Regions from separate parts of the Serratia entomophila genome, predicted to be linked through region 1. Evidence: predicted binding sites of a transcription regulator. Region 1 holds the regulator's gene; each other region holds the start of a gene.
The links. Region 1 encodes PurR, which represses purine synthesis genes. Its sites were predicted from a motif close to CANGCAAACGTTTGCNTG; they were not measured.
Positions count from the first base shown of each region.

Region 2: rbsD (D-ribose pyranase) is a predicted target of PurR. The motif match lies at 4,390-4,407, and genes of this name have one in related genera.
Region 3: purT (formate-dependent phosphoribosylglycinamide formyltransferase) is a predicted target of PurR. The motif match lies at 4,434-4,451, and genes of this name have one in related genera.
Region 4: pyrD (quinone-dependent dihydroorotate dehydrogenase) is a predicted target of PurR. The motif match lies at 2,805-2,822, and genes of this name have one in related genera.

Region 1 covers NZ_CP082787.1:2,275,044-2,282,388, reverse strand. The annotation lists gene KHA73_RS11215 (TetR/AcrR family transcriptional regulator) at 1-336, shown strand, start outside; gene nemA (alkene reductase) at 427-1,530, shown strand; gene gloA (lactoylglutathione lyase) at 1,702-2,109, shown strand; gene rnt (ribonuclease T) at 2,187-2,870, shown strand; gene KHA73_RS11195 (Grx4 family monothiol glutaredoxin) at 2,940-3,287, opposite strand; gene KHA73_RS11190 (C40 family peptidase) at 3,703-4,521, shown strand; gene cydH (cytochrome bd-I oxidase subunit CydH) at 4,665-4,754, opposite strand; gene purR (HTH-type transcriptional repressor PurR) at 5,079-6,104, shown strand; gene punR (DNA-binding transcriptional activator PunR) at 6,101-7,045, opposite strand; gene punC (purine nucleoside transporter PunC) at 7,169-7,345, shown strand, end outside.
Region 2 covers NZ_CP082787.1:4,856,388-4,863,732, reverse strand. The annotation lists gene rbsK (ribokinase) at 1-510, opposite strand, end outside; gene rbsB (ribose ABC transporter substrate-binding protein RbsB) at 560-1,447, opposite strand; gene rbsC (ribose ABC transporter permease) at 1,472-2,437, opposite strand; gene rbsA (ribose ABC transporter ATP-binding protein RbsA) at 2,444-3,949, opposite strand; gene rbsD (D-ribose pyranase) at 3,957-4,376, opposite strand; gene kup (low affinity potassium transporter Kup) at 4,545-6,413, opposite strand; gene ravA (ATPase RavA) at 6,699-7,345, shown strand, end outside.
Region 3 covers NZ_CP082787.1:2,840,537-2,847,881, forward strand. The annotation lists gene KHA73_RS13860 (ABC1 kinase family protein) at 1-501, shown strand, start outside; gene KHA73_RS13865 (lipoprotein) at 663-1,226, shown strand; gene yebF (protein YebF) at 1,311-1,670, opposite strand; gene yqfB (N(4)-acetylcytidine aminohydrolase) at 1,739-2,047, opposite strand; gene KHA73_RS13880 (YebG family protein) at 2,087-2,410, opposite strand; gene dbpA (ATP-dependent RNA helicase DbpA) at 2,497-3,879, opposite strand; gene cspE (transcription antiterminator/RNA stability regulator CspE) at 4,027-4,236, opposite strand; gene purT (formate-dependent phosphoribosylglycinamide formyltransferase) at 4,509-5,687, shown strand; gene KHA73_RS13900 (YoaH family protein) at 5,723-5,968, opposite strand; gene KHA73_RS13905 (glycosyltransferase) at 6,035-7,036, opposite strand.
Region 4 covers NZ_CP082787.1:1,813,957-1,821,301, reverse strand. The annotation lists gene KHA73_RS08860 (YcbX family protein) at 1-970, shown strand, start outside; gene KHA73_RS08855 (cell division protein ZapC) at 976-1,524, opposite strand; gene pyrD (quinone-dependent dihydroorotate dehydrogenase) at 1,701-2,711, opposite strand; gene ssuE (NADPH-dependent FMN reductase) at 2,970-3,548, shown strand; gene KHA73_RS08840 (sulfonate ABC transporter substrate-binding protein) at 3,618-4,535, shown strand; gene ssuD (FMNH2-dependent alkanesulfonate monooxygenase) at 4,552-5,700, shown strand; gene ssuC (aliphatic sulfonate ABC transporter permease SsuC) at 5,712-6,506, shown strand; gene ssuB (aliphatic sulfonates ABC transporter ATP-binding protein) at 6,503-7,273, shown strand; gene pepN (aminopeptidase N) at 7,320-7,345, opposite strand, start outside.

The DNA of each region.
Region 1 (7,345 bases):
TATTACGCCCAGGCGATCAGCTACCACTGCCGCAGCGAATGCCATAACGCCTGTCTGGCGGTGAAGCTGTCCGCCGAAGTGAGCGACCTGTCGGAACCGATGCGCCATGCGTTGGAAACCGGCACTTCACGGGTGGTCGGCCACCTGCAGGCGGCCATCGAACGCGGCATCCGTGAAGGGTCGCTGTCGATTGCCATGAGCTCTGCGGCCACGGCGGAAACGCTGTATTCGCTGTGGCTCGGCGCTTCGCTGCGCGCCAAAATCCGCCGTTCGCTGGCGCCGTTGACCAGCGCGCTGGAAAGCATTGAGTTGCTGTTGCGCCCGCCGCAGCAGTGAGCGTAACACCCTGAACTTACGCGACATGACGGTTTTGAGTTTTTGTCAGTCAGTTACTAGTCGACCGGTCTATTAAACATAGGATGCATCATGAAGATTGAAAAATTGTTCTCCCCGCTGAAGGTTGGCGCCACCACCCTGCCCAACCGCGTGTTTATGGCGCCATTGACGCGCCTGCGCAGCATCGAACCTGGCGATATCCCGACGCCGCTGATGGGTGAGTATTATGCTCAACGCGCCAGCGCCGGGTTAATCGTGACCGAAGCCACCCAGATTTCTTTCCAGGCGAAGGGCTACGCCGGCGCTCCGGGGCTGCACACGCCAGAGCAGATCGCCGCGTGGAAAAAAATCACCCAGGCGGTGCATGACAAAAACGGCCACATCGCCGTGCAGCTGTGGCACGTGGGCCGTATCTCCCACGATAGCCTGCAGCCGGGCCATCAGGCGCCGGTAGCGCCATCCGCGATCAATGCCGACAGCCGCACTACGGTGCGTGACGAAACCGGCGCCTGGGTGCGGGTGCCAACCTCTACCCCGCGCGCGCTGGAGCTCAACGAGATCCCGGGCATCGTCAACGATTTCCGCCAGGCCACCGCCAACGCGCGCGAGGCCGGCTTCGATTACATCGAGCTGCACGCCGCGCACGGTTATCTGCTGCACCAGTTCATGTCGCCGGCCTCCAACCAGCGCACCGATCAATACGGCGGCAGCATCGAAAACCGCACCCGCCTGACGCTGGAAGTGGTCGACGCCGCCGTCGCCGAATGGGGCTCCGAGCACATCGGCATCCGCATTTCGCCGCTGGGCCCGTTCAACGGCCTGGACAACGGCGAAGATCAGGAAGAAGCCGCGCTGTACCTGGTGGAAGAGCTGAACAAGCGCAATCTGGCCTACCTGCACATCTCCGAACCGGACTGGGCCGGCGGCAAGCCTTACTCCGACGCCTTCCGCGATTCGGTGCGCGCCCACTATAAAGGGGTGATCGTCGGCGCCGGCGCCTACACCGCCGAGAAGGCCGAAGATCTGATCAATAAAGGCTTTATCGATGCGGTGGCCTTTGGCCGCAGCTATATCGCCAACCCGGATCTGGTGGAGCGCCTGCAGCAGCATGCCGCGCTTAACGACCCCAAGCCGGAAACCTTCTACGGCGGCGGCGCCGAAGGCTATACCGATTATCCGTTCCTGACCAACTAACGAACCTTTATCCCCCCCAGCGGCCATGACAGCATCATGGCCGTTTTTTTTCGGTCAACAGGTGTGACGCTGTCACTCATACTGCGTTGAATTCCCTTGTGCGACAACGCTATACTGAGTTTCGCCTCGACCCACCCGCCGTTGGCAACGGCACAGCCAATCAGAGGAATTATGCGCTTACTCCATACCATGATCCGCGTCGGTGATCTGCAACGCTCCATCGACTTCTATACCAAGGTATTAGGCATGCGCCTGCTGCGCACCAGCGAGAACCCGGAATACAAATATTCGCTGGCGTTTGTCGGCTACAGCGATGAAAGCGAAGGCGCAGTGATTGAACTGACCTACAATTGGGGCACCGAAAGCTACGAAATGGGCACCGCATTCGGCCATCTGGCGCTGGGCGTCGACGATGTGGCGGCCACCTGCGACGGCATTCGCCGCGCCGGCGGCAAAGTGACCCGAGAAGCCGGCCCGGTCAAGGGCGGCACGACGGTGATCGCCTTTGTCGAAGATCCGGACGGCTATAAGATCGAACTGATCGAGAACAAGCACGCCGGCCACGGCCTCGGCAAGTAAGGCTACCCCAGGGCGCAGCGGCGCCCTTCTTTTTATCCCGTGATAAGCGCCTGCAACCGGGCGCAAAATTTGCCATAATGCGCGCTGCATTCGATGAAGATAAGAAACTGATGGCCGAAAAAAGTGATCTTAACGCCCTGAGTGGTCGTTTTCGTGGGTTTTATCCCGTAGTAATAGATATTGAAACCGCCGGTTTTAATGCCAAAACCGACGCGTTGCTGGAAATTGCCGCCGTCACGCTGAAAATGGACGAGGACGGCTGGCTGCAGCGGGATGAAACCCTGCACTTTCACGTTGAGCCTTTTGAAGGCGCCAACCTGCAACCGGAGGCGCTGGCGTTCAACGGCATCGATCCGCACAACCCGCTGCGCGGCGCGGTCAGCGAATATGACGCGCTGCACGCCATTTTCAAAGCGGTGCGCAAAGGCATCAAGGATCGCGGCTGCAACCGGGCCATTATCGTGGCGCACAACGCCAACTTCGATCACAGCTTCCTGATGGCCGCCGCCGAGCGCGCCAGCCTGAAGCGCAACCCGTTCCACCCGTTCGCCACCTTCGATACCGCGGCGCTGAGCGGGCTGGTGCTGGGCCAAACGGTGCTGGCGAAAGCCTGTATCGCCGCCGGCATGCCATTTGACAGCAGCCAGGCGCATTCGGCGCTGTACGACACCGAGCAAACCGCCCTGCTGTTTTGCGAGCTGGTCAACCGCTGGAAACGCCTCGGCGGCTGGCCGCTGGCCGCCGGCGACCTCGACGACTGACAAAAAAATCGGGCGGCCCAGTCTGCACTGGCGCCGCCCGATATGCGATGGCAACAAGCCGCCGGCCGATTAAGGCTGTTGGTCTTCCTGCTCTTTGTATTTCTCTGCGGTTTCTTTGATCAGCTGCTGCAGTTCCCCGCGCTGATACATCTCGATGATAATATCGCAGCCGCCGACCAATTCGCCGTCAACCCACAGCTGTGGAAACGTCGGCCAGTTGGCGTACTTAGGCAGCTCGGCGCGGATGTCCGGGTTTTGCAAAATATCAACGTAGGCAAAGCGCTCGCCACAGGCGGACAGCGCCTGAACCGCCTGTGCGGAAAAACCGCAGTTTGGCAGCTTTGGCGAGCCTTTCATGTACAGCAGAATCGGGTTCTCAGCAATCTGGTGCTGAATTTTTTCAATCGTCGTCGTCATTTATTGCTTCCTCAGGCCACATCTCATGGCTACAACATGCATCACACGGGCTATTGTAGCGGCTGGAACAGCCGCAAGAAAACGCCATCTTTTGCAAGGGCATTCACCCGCCGCCGATCGCGCTTCACCGGCAACGCCATTCCGGTTAAAACATACGCTCAGAATAACATTTTTAATCCGACCATTTCACTAATATATTTTGGCGGCCCAACCGCCCGCTTTATAATATCCACGGAAACGAGGTGATGTTTTTTTATACATCAACAGGTTGATTTTAAACCAAAAAAAATGCTATTAACTTTTTCTCACAATATGGATTATCATTTATGAGTTCTTCGCTGTTTTATATGGCGAAATTCGGGAATACTGTGACTCTTTCGATATCCGTTTCGGGGCCAAGGTTGGTGACATCGACATGCGTTTAATTCTTACGCTTTTTGTGCTGTTATTTACGCAGCTATTCTTCAATTTGGCGCACGCTGCGCCACAGGCGCGTGTTGCCGCCGAGCAGCGCAAGAGCCATGTTAATGAAGCACGGCCGGATGACCGCAAAAAAAAGAAAGCGGTAAAGGCCGGCAAAAAAGCCAAAGTCACGGCAAGCGAGAAAAAAACCAAGATCGCCAAGGCCAAACCCGAGAAAACCGCTAAAAAGATTGTCAGCGCCAAGTCGAAAGCCAAACCCCAGAAAATCGCCAAGATCAAAGTCACCCCACCGAAAAAGGGCTACAAAAAAGGCTACGGTCGCCACCGCGAAGCCGGTATGGCAACCGCCAAACTGGTGCTCGATGATAAGCCGCTGAAGCTTAGCCCGGCGCATAAAAAACGCTATCAGCACGCCAAACAAACTGCCATGGCCAAGCTGATGGATCAGATGGGCAAGCCTTATCGTTGGGGCGGCAGCTCGCCGCGCACCGGCTTTGACTGCAGCGGCCTGATTTATTACGCCTATAAGGACGTGGTAAAAATCAAGATGCCGCGCACCGCCAATGAGATGTATCACCTGCGCGACGCCGCGCCGATCAAGAAAAACGAACTGGAAAGCGGCGACCTGGTGTTCTTCCGCATCAACAACCGCGGCGTGGCCGATCATGTCGGCGTTTACCTCGGCAACGGCAAGTTTATCCAGTCTCCGCGTACCGGCGAAGAGATCCGCATCAGCCAGCTCGACAACGACTACTGGCAGAACCACTACATCGGCGCCCGCCGGGTAGTGACGCCGAAAACCATCCGCTAATACCAGGCTGGCGCGATACGCGACCGAAATGCCTGGAGAACCTCCGGGCGTTGGCGTACCGGACCTGTGCTGCAGAAAAACGCGGATAACCGCCGGGGAGAGCGACGAGGCGCAGCAAGCTGCGCCTTTTTAATGCCGGGGATTCAGTTCAACGCGGCGGTGAAGCTGAAGGCAATGATCACGGCCAGCGCACACAGGGTGGTGAACAGCGACATCTTCAGATCGGTATCCATTACTACTCCTTCTCAGATAGGCTTTCCCAAGGATAAAAGGCGCACAATTAGTACGTCAAATCATTTTCCCACAGTTCGCCAATAAAATCTTGTTATCATTTCCCTGTTTATAATACCGATTACCTCTTCCCCTTTTGCTCAATATGCGACAAAATTCGCAGTTCACAACTGCGTACCGGCAACAATGCCCCTCCTGACCAAGCGCTGACGACTTCAATACACTAAAAACTCAGTTTTCGCTTCTCTGGAGGAGGATCTACGCAGGCAAACGATTAACATCACACTTACATGCTGCAACATGTAAGTTCAGGAGTCATTTCTTACATGGCAACGATTAAAGATGTGGCCAAACGCGCTGGCGTTTCCACCACCACCGTTTCGCACGTCATCAATAAGACTCGTTTCGTCGCCGAAGAGACCAAAGCGGCCGTGTGGGCCGCAATCAAAGAACTGCATTACTCACCGAGCGCCGTAGCGCGCAGCCTGAAGGTCAATCACACCAAGTCGATCGGCCTGCTGGCCACCTCGAGCGAGGCGCCCTACTTTGCCGAAGTGATTGAGGCGGTGGAAAACAGCTGCTACAGCAAGGGCTATACGCTGATCCTGTGCAACTCGCACAACAACCTGGACAAGCAGCGCGCCTACCTGGCGATGCTGGCGCAAAAACGCGTCGACGGGCTGCTGGTGATGTGCTCGGAATACCCGGACCAACTGCTGGGCATGCTGGAAGACTACCGCAATATCCCAATGGTGGTGATGGACTGGGGCGCGGCGCGCGGTGACTTTACCGACACCATCATCGATAACGCCTTCGAAGGCGGCTACCTGGCCGGCCGTTATCTGATCGAACGCGGCCATCGCGATATCGGCGCCATTCCCGGCCAGCTGGCGCGCAACACCGGCGGCGGCCGCCATCAGGGCTTCCTGAAGGCGATGCAGGAAGCCAATATCGAGGTGCGCGACGAATGGATAGTCCAGGGCGACTTCGAACCGGAATCCGGTTACAAGGCGATGCATCAGATCCTGTCGCAAAAACAGCGCCCGACCGCGGTGTTCTGCGGCGGCGACATCATGGCGATGGGCGCCATCTGCGCCGCCGACGAATTGGGCCTGCGGGTGCCGCAGGATATTTCGGTGATCGGCTACGACAACGTGCGCAACGCCCGCTACTTCACCCCGGCGCTGACCACTATCCACCAGCCCAAGGAGCGTTTGGGCGAAATGGCCTTCACCATGCTGCTGGATCGCATCATCAGCAAGCGCGAAGAGTCGCAGGTGATAGAGGTGCATCCGAAGCTGATCGAGCGCCGTTCGGTCGCCGACGGTCCGTTCATCGACTACCGCCGCTAATCGCCGCTGCCGGGAGCCCGCGCGGCTTCCGGCAGCGTTTCACCCAGCCACTCTTGGTTCAGGGTTTCACTGTCCCCCAGATATTCCAGCAGCCAGGCCATCGCCGGTGAGGGTTTATCCTGCTGCCAGGTCAGGCAGCAGGGGCTGGCGGGAAACGGCTGCTGCAGCTGCAGCGCCACCAGTTCGCCCCGCTGCACCAACGGCAAAACCCGGTGGGCCGGCATCATGCCGACGCACAGCCCGGCGCACAGGCAATCCAGCGCCGAAACCCAATCCGGCACCACCAGCCGCCGCTGGTTATCCAGCGTCCAGGTTACGCGCTTCGGCAGGTTGCGCGAGGTATCTTCCAGGCACAGCGAGGGATAGGGCCGCAGCTGGTCGTCATGCAGCGGGCCGGCCAACTGCGCCAGCGGGTGCCCTGGGCTGGCCACGCACAGCCAGTTCATATACCCCATATCGCGGAAGGCAAAACCGCCGCCGACCGGCACCGCGCGCGTCGCACCGATCGCCATCTCCGCCCGCCCATCGACCAGCGCATCCCACACGCCGTTGAATACCTCCGGCTGAACCTGCAGTTCCACGTCGGGAAAGTGCCGATAAAAGTCCAGCACCAGCTGGCGGCAGCGCTGCGGTTTGACGATGATGTCCACCGCGATGTTCAGCTGGCCGCGCCAGCCGTTGGCCACCTGCTGGCACTGCCGGCGGGTGTCGAGCATTTTTTTGATGACAACCCGCGCATCCTTGATAAACAGCGCGCCGGCCGGCGTCAGCTCCACGTCGCGATGGCGCCGCTCGAACAGCGGCACCGCCAGCCACTGCTCCAGCTGGCGCACCGTATAGCTGACCGCCGACGGCACCCGGTGCAGCTCCTGCGCCGCCGCGCTGAAACTGCCGGTGCGCGCCACTGCGTCCACCACTTCCAGAGAGTATTCAGACCACATTGTCTTGCCTTCAATTTTTTTAACAGCACTTTGCAAATATTACCGTTTCACAAGCAGAGATCCAGCCGGATACACTTGCCGGCGCTAAAAACCTGCGACAACAAAATATTAACGAGAAATACCATGCGAAATTCCTTTGGCTTTATGTTCTATCTCGCCGGCCTGAGTATGCTGGGTTATCTGGCGACCGACATGTACCTGCCCGCCTTCGGCGCCATGCGGGAAGAGCTGCAAATTTCCGCCGGCGCCATCAGCGCCAGCCTCAGTATCTTCCTGGCCGGCTTCGCCTTTGCGCAACTG
Region 2 (7,345 bases), 2.4 Mb from region 1:
ACGAGCCGGCGCCGGGTTGAGGATCACCTGCGTTTGATGTTGCTTCGCCAGGCGCGCGGCGGCGGTAACCGTCTCCAGCGGTGATTCCAGCTGCAGCAACAGGGCATCGGCGTCGATCACCTGCTGGCGGTAGCGCGCCAGATAGTCCGGCGTTACCGCAGCATTGGCGCCGGCATCGATACCGATCACGTTCTCGCCCTCGGCGTTGACGAAAATCAGCGCCACGCCGGTGGTGCTGTCGGCGATAGCCTCGATGGGTTGGGTATCAATGCAGTCGGTCGCCAGCTGTCGGCGGATGCGTTCTCCGATATCGTCGGCGCCCACGCAGGCGATAAAGGCGATATCCGCCCCGCTGCGCCCGGCCGCCACCGCCTGGTTAGCGCCCTTGCCGCCGAACGCCACCTTATACTGTTTCCCGATCACCGTTTCACCCGGCTGCGGGAAGTGTTCAATATTGAGGATATGATCGGCATTGATGCTGCCCAGAACCACCAGCTTACCTGTTTCCATCGCATTGATTCCTGAATTGCGCGCCATCATCAGATGGCGCGGGTATGACTTATTTGGTGACCAGTTTCAAATCCACCGGAATGGTCGCCGGCACTTTTTCGCCTTTCAGCACTTTATCGGCGGTTTCCACGCCGATCACGCCGATCTGATCCGGGCGCTGCGCTACGGTAGCCGCCAGCTTGCCGCCTTCCACCGCTTTCACGCCGTCGGCAGTGCCGTCGAAGCCTACCACGACCACGTCGGATTTACCGGCGGTTTGCAGCGCACGCAGCGCGCCCAGCGCCATTTCATCATTCTGGGCGAACACCGCCTGCACGTCCGGATGCGCGGTCAGCAGGTTCTGCATCACGTTCAGGCCTTTGGTGCGGTCAAAATCGGCCGGCTGGCTGGCCAGCAGTTTGAATTTATTCTGATCCAGCGACTGTTTGAAGCCTTCACCGCGCTCACGCGCCGCGGAGGTGCCGGCAATGCCTTCCAGCTGGATCACTTTCGCGTCTGCGCCCACTTTTTTGGCGATGAAGTCACCGGCCATTTTGCCGCCCACGCGGTTATCCGAAGCGATATGGCTAACCACTTCGCCCTTGCCGGCCACGCGGTCCAGGGTGATGACCGGGATTTTGGCCTGGTTGGCCATCTTGATGGCGTTGCCGACTGCATCGGAATCGGTTGGGTTGATCAGCAGCAGCTTAGGCGCCTGCACCATCAGATCCTGCACGTTAGCCAGCTCTTTCGCCGGGTTGTTCTGCGAGTCCAGCACCACCAGGTTGTAACCCAGCTTGTTGGCTTCCTGCTGCGCGCCTTCCTTCATAGAAACGAAGAACGGGTTATTGAGGGTGGAGACCACCAGCGCGATGGTGTCCTTGGCCAGCGCGTTGGCGCTCAAAGTGGCGCTGAGGGCGAACGCGGAGGCTAAAACTGCCAGTTTTTTCATTTTCATCATCGTGATTCCTGTAGGGGGAGGTTACTTGTTGCTTTTGTTATCTACCAGAACCGCCAGCAGTATCACCACTGCCTTCACGATCATTTGGTAGTAGGAAGAAACACCCAGTAAATTCAGGCCGTTATTCAGGAAGCCCAGGATCAGCGCGCCGATCAGGGTGCCGACAATGCGCCCCTTGCCGCCGGCCAGGCTGGTGCCGCCCAGCACCACCGCGGCGATGGCGTCCAGCTCGTAGCCGGTGCCGGCGGTCGGCTGCGCCGAAGACAGGCGCGCCACCTCGATCACTCCGGCCAACGCCGCCAGCAGCCCGCACAGCGAATAGACGATAATCTTCACTTTATCGACGCTGATGCCGGACAAGCGGGTCGCCGCTTCGTTGCCGCCCAAAGCATAAATATAGCGGCCCAGGCGGGTGTGGTGCAGCATGTACCAGGCGGCGATAAACACGATGGCCATAATCCAGATCGGCGTCGGCACCCCCAGCGGGCGGCCGATGCCGAACCAGCCAAAGGCGTCGGCCACGTCGGTAAAGCCGGTATTGACCGGGCTGCCGTTGGTGTACACCATGGTGACGCCGCGCAGCAGCAACATCATCACCAGGGTGGCGATAAACGCCTGCACCTTGCCTTTGGCGACGATCACCCCGGTGCAGGCGCCCACCGCGGCCCCCAGCGCCAGCGCCGCCGCAACGGCCACCACCGCATTCACCTCAAAGCCGACAATCGAGGCCGCGACGGCCCCGGTCAGCGCCAGCAGCGATCCCACCGACAGATCGATGCCGGAGGTGAGGATCACCAGCGTCATCCCCACCGCCATAATGGCGTTCACCGAGGTTTGCTGCAGAATATTGAACAGATTGTTCAGGGTGAAGAAATTCGGGCTCATGGAAGAGACCACGGCGATCAGCACCAGCAGGGCAATCAGAGATTTTTGCTCTAACAGCCACTCTTTACTGAACCAGCGCTTTGCGACAGTCTGGGAACTCATATCTGATTACTCCTGCTTTACGCCGTATTGCTTGCCGACGGCCGCAGCCATCAACGCTTCCTGGGTGGCCTGTTCAATCGGGAATTCGCCGCTGAGCCGGCCTTCGTGCATCACCAGGATGCGATCGCTCATGCCCAGCACCTCCGGCATTTCCGAAGACACCAAAATGATGCTCAGCCCTTCCTGCTTGAACTGGTTGATTAACTGATAGATCTCTTTTTTGGCGCCGACGTCGACGCCGCGCGTCGGTTCGTCGAGGATCAGCACCTTCGGCCGGGTCATCAGGCCGCGGGCGATCGCCACTTTCTGCTGATTGCCGCCGGAAAGCAGGCCAATCGGCTGCTCCATCGACGGCGTTTTGATGTTGAACAGGCGAATGAAGTCGCCCACCGCCTGCTGCTCTTCGGTCTGCTTCAGGCTGCCGCCGGCGCGGCTGAAATAGCGCAGCGCGGTCAGCGACATGTTTTCCTTCACCGACATGCCCAACACCAGGCCATCGCGCTTGCGGTCTTCAGAGATATAAACGATGCCGTTCGCCAGGCCGTCCTGCGGTGAGTGGGTAACCACCTCATGCCCATCGAGCGTGACGGTGCCGGCTTTGCGCGGCGCTGCGCCATAGAGGATTTTCATCAGTTCGGTGCGCCCGGCGCCCATCAGCCCGGCCACGCCGAGAATTTCGCCGCGGTACAGGGTGAAGCTGACGTCGTTAACGCCGGGGCCGGAAAGGTGGCTGACCTGCAGGCGTTTTTCCCCGCGCGGCAGCCGGAGCCGCGGATACTGCTCCTCCAGCTTGCGGCCGACCATCATTTCAATCAGCGAATCCTCCTGCAGCTCGCTCACCGGGCGCTCGGCAATAAACTGGCCGTCGCGGAACACGGTGACGTCATCGCAAATTTCAAAGATCTCTTTCAACCGGTGCGAGATATAGACGATGCCGCGTCCCTCAGCCTTCAGCTCGTTGATCACCTTAAATAAGGAGGCGGTTTCGGTGTCGGTCAGCGCATCCGTCGGCTCATCCATAATGATGACCTGCGATTCGAAGCTCAGCACCTTGGCGATTTCCACCATTTGCTGATCGCCGATCGACAGTTCGCCCACCAGCCGGTGGCTGCTGTAGCGCAAATTAAGGCGCGCCAACAGCCGGTCGGCCTCGGCGTACATGCGCTTCCAGTCGATGCGGCCAAAACGGTTGACGAATTCGCGGCCGAGGAAAATGTTTTCCGCAATCGTCAGCTGCGGGATCAGATTAAGCTCCTGATGAATAATGCCGATGCCCGCATCCTGCGAATCTTTAGGCCCATTGAACACCACCTCTTTGCCGAGAAAATGCTGGCTGCCGGCGTCTTTCTGGTAGATGCCGGTCAGCACTTTCATCATGGTGGATTTCCCGGCGCCGTTTTCGCCCACCAGCGCCATCACCCTGCCGGGATACACGCTGAGGGCGGCGCCGGAAAGCGCCTTCACGCCGGGAAAGGCTTTATCAATCCCTTTCAGTTGCAGTAAAGGTTGCATAAATGCCTCAGAAAGTTACGCCGGCGCACAGGATCACGTTCGCATAAGGCGAACATTCCCCGCTGCGGATCACCGCCCGGCTGTGCTCAGTCTGCGCTTTAAACGCCTCATGGCTGATATAGCGCACGCTGATGCTGTTGCCCTGGCGCTGGCCAAGCTCGGTGAGATGGGCCAGCAACGCCTGATGAAGCGAAGGATTCTGCTCAACGATCTCTTCCGCCATGATGGCGCTTTCTACCTGCATCTCCTGCGTCACCCCGCCGACAACCTGCAAAAATGTCGGCACGCCCTGGGTTAGCGCCAGATCGATGCGCTGCGTCGCCGCCGGTATAGGCAGCCCCGCATCGCACAGGGTGAGCTGATCGGTATGGCCAAGCCGGGCAATCACGGCGGACAGGTCAGAATTCAGTAATACGCCTTTTTTCATGTTCTCACTCCGACAGCGAAACGTTTCGCTCTCTGGCGAGTTTAAAAAAACGGCACGGGAAGGCAACCGGGATAACGCAGAAGTGTGATCGCTATCGAAACGTTTCGCTCCCGCCGGCGTAAAGCGAAAACAACAGGGGCCCAGCATGGCTGAGCCCCTGAGAGGGAATTAAATCTCGACCTGGGTGCCGAGTTCTATCACCCGGTTCGGCGGGATTTCGAACTGGTCCGGCGCGCGCAGCGCATTGCGGCTCAGGGCAATGAACAGCTTGCCGCGCAGGAACAGATACCACGGCCGCTTGGTGAGGATCAGCGACTCATGCGACATAAAGAACGAGGTTTCCGTCATGCGGCACGGCAACCCTTCCAGCCCGCAGCGGTGGAACACCTCCTCGACGTTCGGCGTTTCACGCCAGCCGTAGCTGGCCACCACCCGCCAGAAAGTCGGCGAAAGCTGCTCGATGGTGACCCGCCGCACGTTGTGCACGTAAGGCGCATCTTCGGTGCGCAGCGTCAGCAACACCACCCGCTCGTGCAGCACCTTGTTGTGCTTCAGGTTATGCAGCAGCGCAAAAGGGATCACGTTGATGGCGCGCGACATGAATACCGCCGTACCCGGCACCCGCACCGGCGGCGATTTCTCCAGCGACGCGATCATCGCCTCGAGAGAATTGCCGTGCTCATGCATGCGGCGCAGCAGCCGGAAGCGCTCGCTCTTCCAGGTGGTCATGATGATGAACATCACCAGCGCCAGCGTCAGCGGCAGCCAACCGCCGGAGAACAGCTTCAGGGCGTTGGCGGAGAACATCGGCACGTCGATGATCAGCAAGATAATCAGAATGCCGACCGCGAAGAAGCGGTTCCAGTGCCAGTTTTTGATCGCCACCGAGGTGACCAGAATGCTGGTCAGCACCATGGTGCCGGTCACCGCAATGCCGTACGCCGCCGCCAGGTTGCTGGAGTGTTCGAAGCCGATGATCACCAACACCACCGCGATATACAGCATCCAGTTAATCACCGGAATGTAGATCTGGCCGGACTCCATTTCCGAGGTATGAATAATGCGCATCGGCGACAGATAGCCCAGGCGCACCGCCTGGCGGGTCAGCGAGAATACGCCGGAAATCACCGCCTGCGAGGCGATTACCGTCGCCAACGTCGCCAGAATCAGCAGCGGGATCAGCGCCCAATCCGGCGCCAGCAGGAAGAACGGGTTCTTGATCGCCTCAGGGTTTTTCAACAGCAGCGCGCCCTGCCCGAAGTAGTTGAGCACCAAAGAAGGCAGCACTACGGTGAACCAGGCCAGGCGGATAGGGAACTTGCCGAAGTGGCCCATATCGGCGTACAGCGCCTCAACGCCGGTGATCGACAGCACCACCGCACCCAGCGCAAAGAACGATACCTTCTTGTATTCCACGAAGAAGTTGAACGCCCATTTCGGGTTCAGCGCCTGCAGCACCTCTGGATTGGAAATGATGCTGCGCGCGCCCAGCACCGCCAGCACGATAAACCACAGCAGCATCACCGGGGCGAACAGCTTGCCGACGCTGCCGGTGCCGTGTTTCTGAATGACGAACAGCAGCGTCAGCACCAGGATAGAAAGCGGCACGATATAGGCGTCGAGCGAAGGCGCGGCGATTTCCAGCCCCTCTATCGCCGACATCACCGATATCGCCGGGGTGATCACCACCTCGCCATAGAAGAAGCTGCCGCCGATCAGGCCGAGTATCACCAGCACCGCGGTGCTGCGCGCCGAGGTATTGCGCCCGGCCAGGGACATCAGCGTCAGGATGCCGCCTTCGCCGGCGTTATCCGCCCGCATGACGTAGCTGAGATATTTGAGGGAGACAATGACGATCAGCATCCAGAAAATCAGCGAAAGAAAGCCGAATACCACGTCTGGACGCACGTCGAAGCCGTAATGGCCGGAAAAACACTCTCTCAGGGTGTAGAGAGGGCTGGTGCCGATATCACCGTAAACCACCCCAATTGCCGCCAGGGTTACCGCCGATAAGGACTGTTTATGCTCTGTGCTCATAATTCGTTTCTTTATCAGAACATCCGTTAGCGATGCATCCGCATCAAGCTAGAGATACGGGCTCAAAGATCCGTCACGCCCACTAGAAAGCCGCACAGTATGCACCATTTATACTGCTTGCCTACTCTTATATCAGAGCCGAAAAATAAACAAAATGTGAACCAGCCGCCCTTTTGATAATAGAAAAATTTTACTAATCAACAAGCTATACCACTAAAAATAATGGTGGTTTATCATTGGATTATCGACCAAGATTGGCTAACTCTCGGACAATGCGACGATTATATGGCGCCATCATCACTTCTGGCAGAACGAATTTCCCGCCTCAGCAGCGCGCTGGAGAGCGGCCTTTATGAACGGCAAGAGGCGATTCGCCTGTGTTTGCTGGCCGCGCTGAGCGGCGAAAGCGTGTTCCTGCTCGGCCCGCCGGGCATCGCCAAGAGCCTGATCGCTCGCCGCTTGAAGTTCGCCTTCCGCAACGCCCGCTCGTTTGAATATCTGATGACCCGCTTCTCAACGCCGGAAGAGGTGTTCGGGCCGCTGTCTATTCAGGCATTAAAAGATGAAGGCCGCTATCAGCGCCTGACCGCCGGCTATCTGCCGGAAGCGGAGATCGTATTCCTGGATGAAATCTGGAAAGCCGGCCCGGCAATCCTCAACACCCTGCTGACGGCGATCAACGAACGCCGCTTCCGCAACGGCAACAGTGAAGAGCCGATCCCGCTGCGGCTGCTGGTGACCGCCTCCAACGAACTGCCGGAAGCGGACAACAGCCTGGAGGCGCTGTATGACCGCATGCTGATCCGCCTGTGGCTGGACAAGGTGCAGGAAAAACAGAATTTCCGTTCGCTGCTGGTCAACCGCCAGAACGAAAGCCTTAACCCGGTGCCGGAAGCCTTGAGCATCAGCGACGAAGAATTCCACCAATGGCA
Region 3 (7,345 bases), 570 kb from region 1:
GTGATGGCGCGCGAGCACCAGTTGGCCATGCCGCCGGACCTGGTGCTGTTGTTCAAGGCGCTAGTCACCGCCGATGGCGTGCTGCACCGGCTGGATCCGGCATTCGATATCATCACTACTCTAAAACCGATGCTGCAACAGGTGATGCTGCAACGTTACGCGCCGGAGGCTCTGCGCCAAAGGATGCTGATGTTGGGGGGAGAGGCGCTGGATGCCGGCGAAGAGATCCCGCAGACCCTGCGCCTGTTGATGCGCCGCCTGAAACGCGGGCAGCTCAACGCCGAGATCAACGTCCGTAATCTCGAGCAATTGAGCAAAGCGCTGGAGCGCGCTGCCGTAACGCTGGCCATCGCCATCGTCACCGCCGCCTTCGCGCTGGGGCTGGCGCCCTATCTTATGCATTCATCGCTACGCCTGTGGGGGATCCCCTTATTTCCGCTGTTGGGGGGGTTGGCCTGCCTGGCCGGCGTGCTGCTGCTGACGCTGCGCCTGCGGCGCTGAAAGTTTCGGCGTTATCCGATAGGTCGGGCGAGAATTAACCCGCACTATCGGTCTGTTCAAGGGCCGATAAGCGTATCTTTCACGGCATGCGAACGTTTATAATGAAAATCAATCAATTATCTGCAGCAATTTTCGTTGGCAGTAGTCGCTATGAGGCACAAATGAAGAAGATTCTGATGGGCGTAACCGCCCTGTTGTTCGCCGGCGTATTGGCCGGTTGTAATCAACTCACCCAGTACACGCTCAGCGAACAGGAGGTGAACGATTATCTGCAAAAACACAACGATTATCAGAAACAGATCGGCGTGCCTGGGTTATTGGACGCCAACATCGTGCTGACCCAGTTGCAAAGCCAGATTGGCCGCAGCGAGCCGGGCAAAGTTACGCTTTCCGGCGACGCCAAAGTCAACATCACTTCCATCCTTGGCCCGCAAACCGCGGATCTGAAGCTGACGCTGAAAGCGCAGCCGGTCTACGATCGTGAACAAGGCGCTATCTTTCTGAAAGACATGGAACTGACCGACTACCAGGTGCAGCCGGAAAAAATGCAGACGGTGATGAAGGCGCTGACGCCCTACCTGAACCAATCGCTGAAGTCCTACTTCGACCAAAAACCGGCCTACGTACTGAACCCGGATAACAGCAAAACCGAGGCGCTGGCGAAGAAGCTGGCGAAAGGACTGGAAGTGAAACCTGGCGAGCTGGTGATTCCGTTTAGCGGTTGATTATCGCCACCACAATAAAGCCCGCTCATTCGCGGGCTTTTTTATGTGCCCAATGGGCAAAGAATGGCGCTGACTGCGCCGGTATTACTGGGGCTCACCGTAGGTGATTTCGCCCGAGTTGCAGTCAAGCGTGACGTTATAGATTTTGTCCAGCTTGGTGCCTCGTACCGTTAGAGGTACCTGCCAGACCTGATCCTTGCCGCTGATGGCGTCGGGGCTAACCCAGGCTATCGGGGTAGCGGTGCCGAGCAGCTTTTTGTCCGACTCCCAGCGGGTAATGCGATTTTGCAGAAAATCGCGTTTCACCTGAGCGGCAACCTCCGCCGGCTGCAAACCGGCGCATAGCGCCACTTTGGCGCTACGCTGTTCCTGCGCCTGCGCCGCTGTCGATAATGCTGCCGTGGCCAACAACGCAATAGCCAAACCCGGTCCCGTTCTTTTCATATGCCCTCCAGTTGTGATTAACCCTATCCATGGGTGCCGGCCCCGGCTCACAAAGGGCTGGCCAACGATCAGCGTTTGACGAAGGTGATGACAAACAGCTCATCCAACCCGGGATAGATTTCCTTGATCACCTGCTTCAGCTCACCGAGCGACATATTTTCCTGTTGCGCATGCTGCTCCGTCAGCGCTTCCAGGCGCACCGGCGTCACCGACAACACCTCGATACAGCAGAAAAACACGCCGTCTTCATTACGGCTGACGCGCAACCGTTCACCCGGTTGGAAGTGCGCTTCACTGGCGTCCCGGATGGTAATGGTTTTGAGCCCGGCCAAAATATCGTGCTCAAAACGGCTGAAGAAAGTTATTTCACGGGTCATTTTAGATCCTTTTTCATCACAGCACCGCAACATAAGCCATTATGCTGCCTGCTTTTCTGACGCAGACCCCTCTTTTGAGGTAGCAACGGTTTTTTCCGCTTTCGCTTTGGCCGGTTTCTTAGCACTTTCAGCCGGCGCCGCGCCGCGCAGGATCTGCGCCAACGCGTCTTTGTTTTCCGCCAGGAAGAAGCTCAGGCCTTCACGCTGCTCGTCGTCAAGGTTCAGCGGTGACTGCTGCAGCCAGTCGCCGAGGTTATCGGCCAGATCCAGCATCTTGTCGTAGGCGTCGGCTTCTTTCTTGCTTGCGAAAGTCATTTTTTCCTCACCCCTTCTCACCACCACATATTTTACTTCAACTGCCATGTGTGCGTCCTCAAAGCCAAATACTGTATATAAATACAGTATAAAGTGATTCTTTGCGGGGAGCAAGCCGGCTCCCCGCTATTGCGTTATTTCAACAAGCGGACCTTGCAGCTTTTGCCTTTTATTTTGCCCTGCTGCAGCTGTTGCATCGCCTTACGGGCGCTGGCCTTGCGGATCGCCACATACGCATGCACCGGGAACATATCGATTTTGCCCACTTCCGCCGCCGTCAGCCCGGCGTCGCCGGTCAAGGCGCCGAGAATATCGCCGGGGCGAATTTTCGCCTTGCGGCCCCCGTCGATGCACAGCGTGATCATTTCGGCTTCCAGCGGCGTATTGGCCGCACCGCTCAGTTCAGACACCGCCGCCCAGTTGACCGTCATCTGCAGGTAATCTTCGATGGCGTGCACCCGCGCCATTTCCTGCGGCGTGCACAGGCTGATGGCCAGGCCGCTCATTCCGGCGCGGCCGGTGCGGCCGATACGGTGAACGTGCACTTCCGGATCAAACGCCAGCTCGTAGTTGACCACCAGCGCCAGATCTTTGATATCCAGACCGCGCGCGGCGACGTCTGTCGCCACCAGCACCCGGCAGCTGCGATTGGCGAAGCGCACCAACACCTGATCGCGATCGCGCTGTTCCAGATCGCCATGCAGCGCCAGCGCGCTGATGCCGCGCGCCTCCAGGGCCTCGAATACGCTCTGGCAGTCGCGCTTGGTGTTGCAGAACACCACGCAGGAAGAAGGTTGGTAGTGACGGATCGCCGACACCAGCAGCGCCGGGCGCTGATCGCGCGTGGTTTCGTAAAAACGCTGTTCGATGGTCGGCAGATCTTCGTCGCCGTCCACTTCCACGTTCAAAGGTTCACGTTGCACCCGCGCGCTGATACGCTCGATGCCGGCCGGGTAAGTGGCGGAAAACAGCAGCGTCTGGCGCTGCTGCGGCGTATAGCCGATAACGTCGTCGATATCGTCGGCGAAGCCCATGTCGAGCATGCGGTCGGCTTCGTCCAGCACCAGCACCTTCAGTTCATCCAGCATCAGAGTCTTCTTGCGCAGGTGTTCCTGAATGCGGCCCGGCGTACCCACCACAATATGCGGCGCATGCACCAGCGAATCGAGCTGCGGCCCCATCGGCTGGCCGCCGCACAGGGTCAGTATTTTGATATTCTGGGTGAAGCGCGCCAGACGGCGCAGCTCTTTGCTCACCTGATCGGCCAACTCGCGCGTCGGGCACAGGATCAGCGCCTGAGCGGCCACCTGGGCGACGTTGATTTTATCCAGCAGGCCGATGCCGAACGCCGCCGTTTTACCGCTGCCGGTTTTGGCCTTGGCGCGCACGTCCTGCCCTTGCAGGATGGCGGGCAGGGCTGCGGCCTGCACCGGTGTCATTGCGGCATACCCCAGTTCGTTGAGGTTGGCCAACTGTTCGGCTGGCAGCGGCAGGGAAGAAAAAGAAACTGTGCTCACGGCGATAACTCTTATATGGCGAATGGAATGGCGGCGCGCCCGCGGGCAGGCGCCGAATCAGCGCAGATGATAACAGAGATGGGCTGGCTTACGGGATTCGGGCATAAAAAAACCCGCCGGCGGCGGGTTTTTTTGGCAGCGGAGTCGTTAAATAGCGACGACGTTGGCTGCGGCCGGGCCACGTTGGCTGTCCTGGATGGAGAACTCAACCTGCTGGCCTTCCGCCAGAGTTTTGAAACCATCGCTGACGATTGCGGAGAAATGCACGAAAACGTCCTTGGAACCATCAGCCGGGGTGATAAAGCCGAAACCTTTGCTTTCGTTAAACCATTTAACGTGACCAGTGATCTTGCTCATTTGTCTTTCCTTACTTGATAAATCTGCCGTTGCGGCACAGAGACGCGAAAACCCTGACATAAGTAGGCCTTTCCTCGCCGCCGCTTATTAACTCACAATCCCCCATAGAGGGCAAATGTTTTTGTTTGTTATAAAAACAGCAAGTTAGCAAGAAGCATCGGGGAATATAGCGCCATTGGCATCGCTCGGCGGCTGCACGCGCAAACGTTTTCGTATATACTGCACTCCCATTATCAGACCGCATTAATCTTCATCGATCCAGGTACGAGACTATGTTAACGATTGGAACCGCCCTGCGCCCCTCCGCCACCCGCGTTATGCTGCTCGGCTCGGGCGAGCTGGGTAAAGAAGTCGCCATCGAATGCCAGCGTTTGGGGCTGGAGGTGATTGCCGTCGACCGCTACGCCGATGCCCCCGCCATGCACGTGGCGCACCGCAGCCACGTCATCAACATGCTGGACGGCGAAGCGCTGAAAGCCGTCATTGAACAGGAACGCCCTGATTACATCGTGCCGGAAATCGAAGCTATCGCCACCGGCATGCTGGTCGAGCTGGAGCAACAGGGCCACCGCGTGGTGCCCTGCGCCGAAGCCACCCGCCTGACCATGAACCGTGAAGGCATCCGTCGCCTGGCGGCGGAAACCCTGAACCTGCCCACCTCCAGCTACCGTTTCGCCGACGGCGAAGCCGCCTTCCATCAGGCGATAGAGCAAATAGGTTACCCGTGCATCGTCAAGCCGGTAATGAGTTCTTCGGGCAAGGGGCAAAGCCTGATCCGCAGCCCTGAACAGCTGAAAGCCGCCTGGGATTACGCCCAACAGGGCGGCCGCGCCGGCGGCGGCCGGGTGATCGTCGAAGGTCTGGTGAAATTTGATTTTGAAATTACCCTGCTGACCATCAGCGCCGTAGACGGCGTGCACTTCTGCGCCCCTATCGGCCACCGGCAGGAGGATGGCGACTACCGTGAATCCTGGCAGCCGCAGCAGATGTCCGAACTGGCGCTGAACCGCGCGCAGAGCATTGCGGAACAGGTGGTGAAGGCCCTGGGGGGCTATGGTCTGTTCGGTGTTGAGCTGTTTGTCTGCGGCGACGAAGTTATCTTCAGCGAAGTGTCACCACGCCCGCACGACACCGGCATGGTCACGCTAATCTCACAGGATCTGTCTGAATTTGCTCTGCACGTGCGCGCCTTCCTGGGCCTGCCGGTCGGGGCAATCCGCCAGTCAGGCCCTTCCGCTTCGGCGGTGATCCTGCCGCAGCTGACCAGCGGCGATCTGCGCTTTAGCGGCCTCGACCGCGCCCTGAGCGGGCACAATCAGTTGCGCTTATTCGGCAAGCCGGAAATTAACGGCCAGCGTCGCATGGGCGTCGCCCTGGCGACGGCGGAAACCGTGGAACATGCAGTGGAGCTGGCCAAGCAGGCCGCAGCGGCAGTGGTTATCACAGGGTAACCCAAGCGGGGCCGGGATCCCGGCCCCCGACAACATCAGTAGTTTTCGTCTTCTTCTTCGTCGTAATCGCTGTCCTCAGCCTGCTCTTCCGGCTGCTCTTCGTCTTCTTCTTCGTCATCGAACAGCACCGTGACCCGATCGCCCTGGTGTTTTTCGCGGATTTCCTGCGCGACGCGGGCGATGGCCTCACCGCTGCTCATGCCCTGTTCCATCAATTGATGGATGCGTTCCACCGCTTCCTGTTGTTCTGAGTGGCTCAGTGATGGCATACCTGCAAGCATGTGTTTATCTCCAGCAAAATGGAGGGCGAGTATACGCCTTAACAGGGCAGATCCCAACGCTTGTGATCAGGCCGTCTGCGAGCAAGCGCCGCCGCCGCGCCATTGTTTCAGACGATGCTGCCATAGCAACACATGCCAGCCCTGTTTGAGGCCGCGCGCGTTGGCGGCCATCGCCTTGTCGATGCCGCGTTGGCAAAACTCTTCGGTGATCTGGCGCTGCGCCGCCAGCTCTGGCTCACGGCGAATGCTGTGGCAAATACCCAGCGCCTCGCGGGCAATCTGCCAATGAAATGCCGGGCGAATGGCGATTTTATTCGCGTAGCGTCGGTTGAGCTGTTGGAGCATGTCGACAATCTTCATATAGTGCCGCTGATACTGCACATTGGCCTTGCCGGTTCGCCGGCGATTGCTGATCGACTGATCGTGTACCCGCTGGCGATACAAAGGTTTACTCAGGTACTTGACCCGCTGCGCGTTATACATCACTTCCGTCGTCCAGGGAATATCTTGGTGATGCAGGCCGGGCTCGAAATACAACCGGTGCTGCCGGATAAAATCAAGCCGATATACCGCTAACCACACGACGTGAATAAACTTGCGTGATTTCAACGCACGCTCAAACCACTGTACGCCGCTGATCACTTCTGTGCTGCTCAGCCGTTGCAGAGGAAAAATTGTCTGCAATTCATCCCGGCTGGCGAAATAGCGTTCGCCGTTGCATTGCATAACGTCCAATTGGTGCCGTTCTGCCAATTCGATCAGCGTGGAATACATATCCGGCGCCAGCAAATCATCGGCATCAGGAAACGCCACATATTTCCCTTTGGCCATAGCCAGCCCGGCATTACGCGCGTTGGATACGCCGGAATTAGCCTGATCGATCACCTTGATGTGCGGATATTCCGCCGCATAACGGTGGGCAATATCACCGGAACCGTCGGTCGAACCGTCGTTAACGATGATCACTTCCAGCCGCCGCTCGCGCTGCGCCAGCAGCGATGCGAGGAAAGGCTCGAACAGTTCTCCCGCATTATGCAGCGGAACGATGACGCTTAATATTAACGACATAATTAGCTCTTAAATAATGTAACAAAATAATTCTTTTATCTTTTAATAATATCAGTGGGCGTTGTGGTTAAACCTGGTGCAGAAATATTGCCCAGCGTTTTCAGCAAGTGCCTCATACGCTTTGCTTAACATTGTCTTTTTGTGCCAAAACGCCGTTAAGACAGCCATAAAAAGTTGCATGACGAAATAATTCGTCTACCGGGATCCCACATTGCCAAGTAAAACGGCATAGCCGCGCTCATTCTTTTGATAACAAACCGAAACAACTGACAAGGCCAGGTTCCCGGTCACTTTTTATATTTCAGCCAT
Region 4 (7,345 bases), 460 kb from region 1:
TATTACCGCGCGCCAATACCCGCAGATGGTGCTGTTCACCCCGGCGCTGCTGGCCGACGGCCTGTTCCTGACCGCGCCGGACGGCGAAAGCGCCGCCATCCGCTTCAGCGATTTCACCGCCGAGGCGCAGCCTACCGAGGTGTGGGGCAACCATTTCACCGCGCTGATTGCGCCGGAAGCGATCAACCGCTGGCTGAGCGGCTACTTCCAGCGCGACGTGCAGCTGCGCTGGCTGGGGCCGGAACTCACCCGCCGGGTAAAGAAACACCCGGAAATTCCGCTGTCGTTCGCCGATGGCTATCCTTATCTGCTGATTAATCAGGCCTCGTTCAACGATCTGCAGCAACGTTGCCCCGGCAGCATCAAGCTGGAGCAGTTTCGCCCCAATCTGGTGGTCACCGGCGCCAGCGCCTGGGCCGAAGACGGTTGGCAGGTGATCCGCGTCGGCGACGTGATATTCGAGCTGGTGAAGCCCTGCAGCCGCTGCGTGCTGACCACCGTCAGCACCGAACGCGGCCGCAAGCACCCGAGCGGCGAACCGCTGAGCACGCTGCAGAAGTTCCGCACCGCCGATAACGGCGACATCGACTTTGGCCAAAATATGATTGCGCGCAACAGCGGCATTATCCGCGTTGGCGATCCGGTGGAGGTATTGTCGACCAAGCCGCCCCGCCCGTATGGCGTCGGCATGGTGGTGGAAAGCGTCGCCGCGCCGCAGGACAGCGCGCACAGCCTGACCATTGAATATGAAGGCAAGGTGTTTACCGGCAATAACCAGCAAATATTACTCGAACAGTTGGAACAGCAGGGGATTCGCGTGCCCTATTCTTGCCGGGCGGGTATCTGCGGCAGTTGCCGCATTACGTTGGTCAGCGGCGAAGTCGCGCCATTGAAACAAAGCGCATTGGCCAACGACGGCACCATTCTTTGTTGCAGCTGTATTCCGAAGAGCGATTTGACGCTGGCGTAATCTGTTTATACCGCCCTGTCGTAAGCCGGGGCGGAAGATTCGTCCTGCGCGCAGGGCTTCAGACGATCGTGCATCACCTTGATTGCATCGCCCAGCACCATGGTGCGGCCGGCCACCGACAGCTGATTTTGCGCCAACAAGCACAGGCTGGCGTTATCGCCGGCTTCCACCACCAGCAGGCGGGCTTCGACGCCGCTTTCCATCACCTTCACCGCCGCCAGCTCGCCGTTCTTCGGCTGCAGCGGGTAGTGCTGCTGCGAGAAGTGCCAGCTTTTCGGCATCAGCGGCTTGAGGAAGCGGTAGGCGACCAGCGCATTCAATACCAGCTCGGCGCGCTGTTCATGGCTGAGCTTGACCTGCTTGCACTGTTCTTCATAGGTGAAATAAAGCGCGGCGTCGTCAACGCAGAAAGCGCATTCGTCGAAGGCGTCCGGCGTTAACATTTTGGCCGGGAAGCGCGAGCGAAAGATCATACCATTGGCTAAATCCAGCATTAGCCGATCGTGTTCGGCGTCGAAATACCAACGCCAATTATCGTCAGGTTTTATCTTCATCTCTTATCCTTCCCGCTGCCTATGCCAACGCCGTATTTACCCTAAAAGGTGATTTTATCACCGATAAAGTTGCTTAAACATCGGATAATTCCGCGAACGATATTTATGCTAACGAACAAAATATAGACGAGCTGGGGGCAGAAATAAACCCCCGAGATAAAATGAAAGGAAAAATATTAGATATGGGTAACGATATCTTTAATCAAACGCGGGCCGTGATAGATAAACCCGGAATAAATTTGCACCAGGGTCGCCCCGGCCGCTATTTTTTCGCGCGCCGCCGTCAGCGAGTCAATCCCGCCCACGCCAATAATCGGCAGGCGCCCCTGCAGCTCGGTAGACAGGCGACGGATCACTTCGGTGCTGCGCGACTGCAGCGGACGCCCGCTGAGGCCGCCCGTTTGTTCGCAATAATTTAATCCCTGGATCAATTTACGATCCAGCGTGGTATTGGTGGCGATCACTCCATCGATATTATGCCGCACCAAGCTGTCGGCTATTTGGATCAATTCTTCCTCAGAAAGATCCGGCGCGATCTTTACCGCCACCGGCACATATTTGTGATGGCGCGCATGTAATTCCTGCTGCTTATTTTTAATCGCCGCTAACAGATCGTCCAGCGCTTCACCATACTGCAAGGATCGCAAACCCGGGGTATTGGGTGACGAAATGTTAATCGCGATATAACCGGCATAAGGATAAACTTTATCCATGCAGATCAAATAATCGTCTTTACCCTGCTCGACCGGGGTGTCTTTATTCTTGCCGATATTGATCCCAAGAATGCCGCCAAAATGAGATTTCTTAACGTTTTCAACCAGATTGTCTACACCCTGGTTATTAAATCCCATGCGGTTAATCAGGCCTTCGGCCTCCACCACCCGAAACAGGCGCGGTTTGTCGTTACCCGGCTGCGGGCGCGGGGTCACGGTGCCCACTTCGACATGGCCAAAACCCATGGCGCCGAACGCGTCGATGCACTCGCCGTTTTTATCCAGACCGGCGGCCAATCCCAGGGGGTTTTTAAACGACAGCCCCATGCAGCTGACCGGTTTGGTCGGCACGGACTGGCGAACAAGAAACTCTAATGGGGTGCCGGTAACGCGGCTGAGCTGGCGAAAGGTCAATTCATGCGCGCGCTCGGGATCGAGCTGGAACAACGCTTTCCTGATGATGGGGTAGTACATGGACTCTCCTGATTTCCCGGTTGCAAACCGGGGGCGTATTATCCGGTATCCCCGGCCCAATTGGAATTGATTAAAGGCAAAAAAAGGCCTTTTTACGCAATCGTTTTCTTGCCCTGCGCTGAAATTGAAGCAAATCCGCTTTTACGCATATCAAAATCAAAAAATGAGATTTAAAAAACGCGCCCCTTTGCTGTTAGCTTTAAAACACTTCCTGAACATTTTCTAATTAAACCTAACATTTAGTTATAAGGAGTGGTAATGCGCGTTATATCACTGGCCGGCAGCCCACGCATCCCGTCGCGCTCGGCGGGCCTGCTTACCCTAAGCCAGAACTGGCTGCGGCAACAAGGCGTAGAGGTGATCGCTTATACCCTGCACGACTTCGATGCCGAAGACCTGCTGTACGCCAACTTTAACAGCCCGGCTATCAAAGCCTTCACCGAGCAGCTGGCGCAGGCGGACGGCCTGTTGATTTCCACCCCGGTCTATAAAGCCTCATTCTCCGGCGCGTTGAAAACCCTGCTGGATCTGCTGCCGGAGCGCGCGCTGGACCACAAGGTGGTGCTGCCGCTGGCCACCGGCGGTTCCGTCGGCCATATGCTGGCGGTGGACTACGCCCTGAAGCCGGTACTGGCGGCGCTGAAGGCGCAGGAAGTGCTGCACGGCGTATTCGCCGATGACAGCCAGGTGCAGCTCAGCGGCGAACAGGTCACGTTGTCGGACGGCGTCGCCGGCCGGCTGGAGGAGGCGCTGGAAAGCTTCTACCTGGCGCTGGGCCGCCGCAAGCCGCCCTCTCTGAGGGTCCCCCTCCCCCTGTCGGCCAGACAGACCGCCTGAAACGCCCCGGAAAAGGACATCAATATGAAGCGATCTGTTCTGCGGCACTGGTTTGGCGCCACCGCCCTGATGGGCCTGCTGTCGCTGGCGTGGGCTAACGCCGCCAGCGCACAAGATCCCGCCCAGTTCCGTATTGGCTACCAAAAAGGATCGGTCAGCCTGGTGCTGGCAAAAAGCCATCAGCTGCTGGAGAAGCGTTTTCCCGCCACAAAAATCAGCTGGATTGAATTCCCGGCCGGCCCGCAAATGCTGGAGGCGCTGAACGTCGGCAGCATCGATTTGGGCAGCACCGGCGATATCCCGCCGATCTTCGCCCAGGCCGCCGGCGCCGACCTGCTGTACGTCGGCGTCGAACCGCCCAAACCCAAGGCGGAAGTGATCCTGGTACCGGAAAACAGCCCGATCAAAAACGTCGCCGAACTGAAAGGCCATAAGGTTGCCTTCCAGAAGGGCTCCAGCTCACACAATCTGCTGCTGCGTTCGCTGCAAAAGGCCGGGCTGAAATTCACCGATATTCAACCGGTCTATCTGACCCCGGCCGACGCACGCGCCGCATTTCAGCAGGGCAACGTCGATGCCTGGGCGATCTGGGATCCTTACTATTCCGCCGCGCTGCTGCAGGGCGGCGTGCGGGTGCTCGGCGACGGCACCGATCTCAACCAAACCGGTTCCTTCTACCTGGCGGTACGCCCCTACGTCGAAGCCAACGGCCCCTTTATCAGCCAGGTACTGGGCGTGCTGACCCAGGCCGACGCGCTCACCCGCAGTGACCGCGCGCAGAGCGTCACGCTGCTGGCCAACGCCATGGGGCTGCCGGAAAAGGTGATCGCCAGCTATCTGGACCATCGCCCCCCGACCGCCATCACGCCGCTGGATGCGCACACCATCGCCGCCCAGCAACAAACCGCCGATCTGTTTTACGCCAACCACCTGGTGCCGGTGAAAGTGGATATCTCGCAACGCATCTGGCGCCCAAGCGCGCAATAATTTTGGAGAACTAACGATGAGCCTTAACGTTTTCTGGTTTTTGCCCACCCACGGTGACGGTCACTACCTGGGCAGCGCTGAAGGCGCGCGTAGCGTCGATCACGGCTACCTGCAACAAATTGCCCAGGCGGCGGACCGCCTGGGGTTCGGCGGCGTGCTGATCCCCACCGGCCGCTCCTGCGAAGACTCCTGGCTGGTGGCCGCGTCGCTGATCCCGGTTACCCAGCGGCTGAAATTCCTGGTGGCGCTGCGCCCCGGCATTATTTCCCCCACGTTGGCGGCGCGGCAGGCCGCGACGCTGGATCGCCTGTCCAACGGCCGCGCGCTGTTTAACCTGGTGACCGGCGGCGATCCGGAAGAGCTGGCGGCGGAAGGCCTGCACCTCAACCACGAAGAGCGTTACGAGGCCTCGGCCGAGTTTACCCAGGTATGGCGCCGGGTATTGGAAGGGGAAACCGTTGATTTCAACGGCAAACACATTCAGGTGAAAGGCGCCAAGCTGCTGTTCCCACCGGTGCAACAGCCGCGCCCGTCGCTCTATTTTGGCGGATCTTCCGATGCCGCGCAGGATCTGGCCGCCGAGCAGGTAGAGATGTACCTCACCTGGGGAGAGCCGCCGGCGCAGGTTAAAGAGAAAATTGAGCAGGTGCGCGCCAGAGCGGCGGCCAAAGGCCGCCAGGTGCGCTTCGGCATTCGTCTGCACGTGATCGTGCGGGAAACCACCGAAGAAGCCTGGCGCGCCGCCGACCGGCTGATCGCTAATCTGGACGACCAGACCATCGCCAATGCCCAACAGGCCTTTGCGCGTTTCGATTCCGTAGGGCAACGGCGCATGGCCGAGCTGCACGGCGGCAAGAAAGACAATCTGGAGATCAGTCCGAACCTGTGGGCCGGCGTCGGCCTGGTGCGCGGCGGCGCCGGCACCGCGCTGGTGGGCGATGGCCCAACGGTAGCGGCGCGGATGCAGGAATACGCCGATCTGGGGATCGACACCTTTATTCTCTCCGGCTACCCGCATTTGGAAGAGGCTTATCGCGTCGGCGAGCTGCTGTTCCCGCATCTCGATCTGGTGAAAAACGAAGCGCCGGCGCAGGTGCGTCCGTTGCGGCCGCAGGGGGAAGTGGTGGCCAATATTTACGTCCCGCAAAAAGTGTCACAAAGCTGAGGAGCAACGTGATGGCGAAAAATACGCAACGCATTCTGAACCGGCTGGCGCCCTGGGCGTTGCCGGTGGCGTTGGTGGTTATCTGGCAAATCTCCGTTGAGGCCGGCTGGCTTTCCAACCGCATCTTGCCGGCGCCCAGCGCGGTAATCACCGCCTTCTGGTCACTGACCAAAAGCGGTGAACTGTGGCAGCATCTGACCATCAGCAGCTGGCGCGCGCTGATCGGCTTCAGCATCGGCGGCAGCATCGGCCTGATCCTCGGCTTTATCACCGGCCTGTCGCGCTGGGGCGAACGCCTGCTCGACAGCTCGGTGCAGATGATCCGCAACGTGCCGCATCTGGCGCTGATCCCGCTGGTGATACTGTGGTTCGGCATCGACGAGTCCGCCAAGATCTTTCTGGTGGCGCTCGGTACGCTGTTCCCGATCTACCTCAATACCTATCACGGCATCAAGAATATCGATCGCGGGCTGCTGGAGATGGCGCGCAGCTACGGCCTGAGCGGTTTCCGGCTGTTTACCCAGGTGGTGCTGCCCGGCGCGCTGCCCTCCATCATGGTCGGGGTGCGTTTCGCCCTCGGCTTTATGTGGTTGACGCTGATCGTCGCCGAAACCATTTCCGCCAACTCGGGGATCGGCTATCTGGCGATGAACGCCCGTGAATTCCTGCAGACCGACGTGGTGGTGGTGGCTATCGTGCTGTACGCCCTGCTCGGCAAGCTGGCGGACGTGGGCGCGCAGCTGCTCGAACGCGTCTGGCTGCGTTGGCACCCGGCCTATCAACTGAAACAGGGAGAAGCGCTATGACCCTTCCCGCTCGCATTCCACAAGGCACGCCGGTGACGCTGGAGTCCATCGGCAAGCGTTACGGCAACCGCACCGTGCTGGACAACATTCAGTTGCGCATTAGCTCCGGACAATTTGTGGCGGTAGTCGGCCGCAGCGGCTGCGGCAAAAGCACCCTGCTGCGCCTGATGGCCGGCCTGGAAAACGCCAGCAGCGGCGCACTGCTGACCGGTAACGCCCCGCTCAGCAGCGCCAAAGAGGATACTCGCCTGATGTTTCAGGACGCGCGGCTGCTGCCGTGGAAAAAGGTTATCGACAACGTCGGTCTCGGTCTGCGCGGCCACTGGCGCGACAACGCTCTGCAGGCGCTGGAGACCGTCGGCCTGGCGGACCGGGCCAACGAGTGGCCGGCGGCGCTGTCCGGCGGGCAAAAGCAGCGGGTGGCGCTGGCCCGCGCGCTGATCCACCGCCCTCGCCTGCTGCTGCTGGACGAGCCGCTGGGGGCGCTGGATGCGCTGACCCGCATCGAGATGCAAGGGCTGATAGAGAATTTGTGGCAACAGCACGGTTTTACCGTGTTGCTGGTCACGCACGACGTCAGCGAAGCGATAGCCTTGGCGGATCGGGTACTCCTGATTGAGGAGGGCCGCATCGGCCTGGATCTGGCAATCGATTTGCCGCGGCCGCGCCGCAAAGGTTCGGCCAAACTGGCGGAGTTGGAAGCCGAGGTGCTGGAGCGGGTGTTATCGCCGCCACAGCCCGTGGCGGCGCGCCGGGCAGTGAATTAAAAAAGGGACGGCATTTGCCGTCCCTTTTATATGGTGGTGCTGTCAATCAGGCGTCGAGCGCTTTGCTGATCT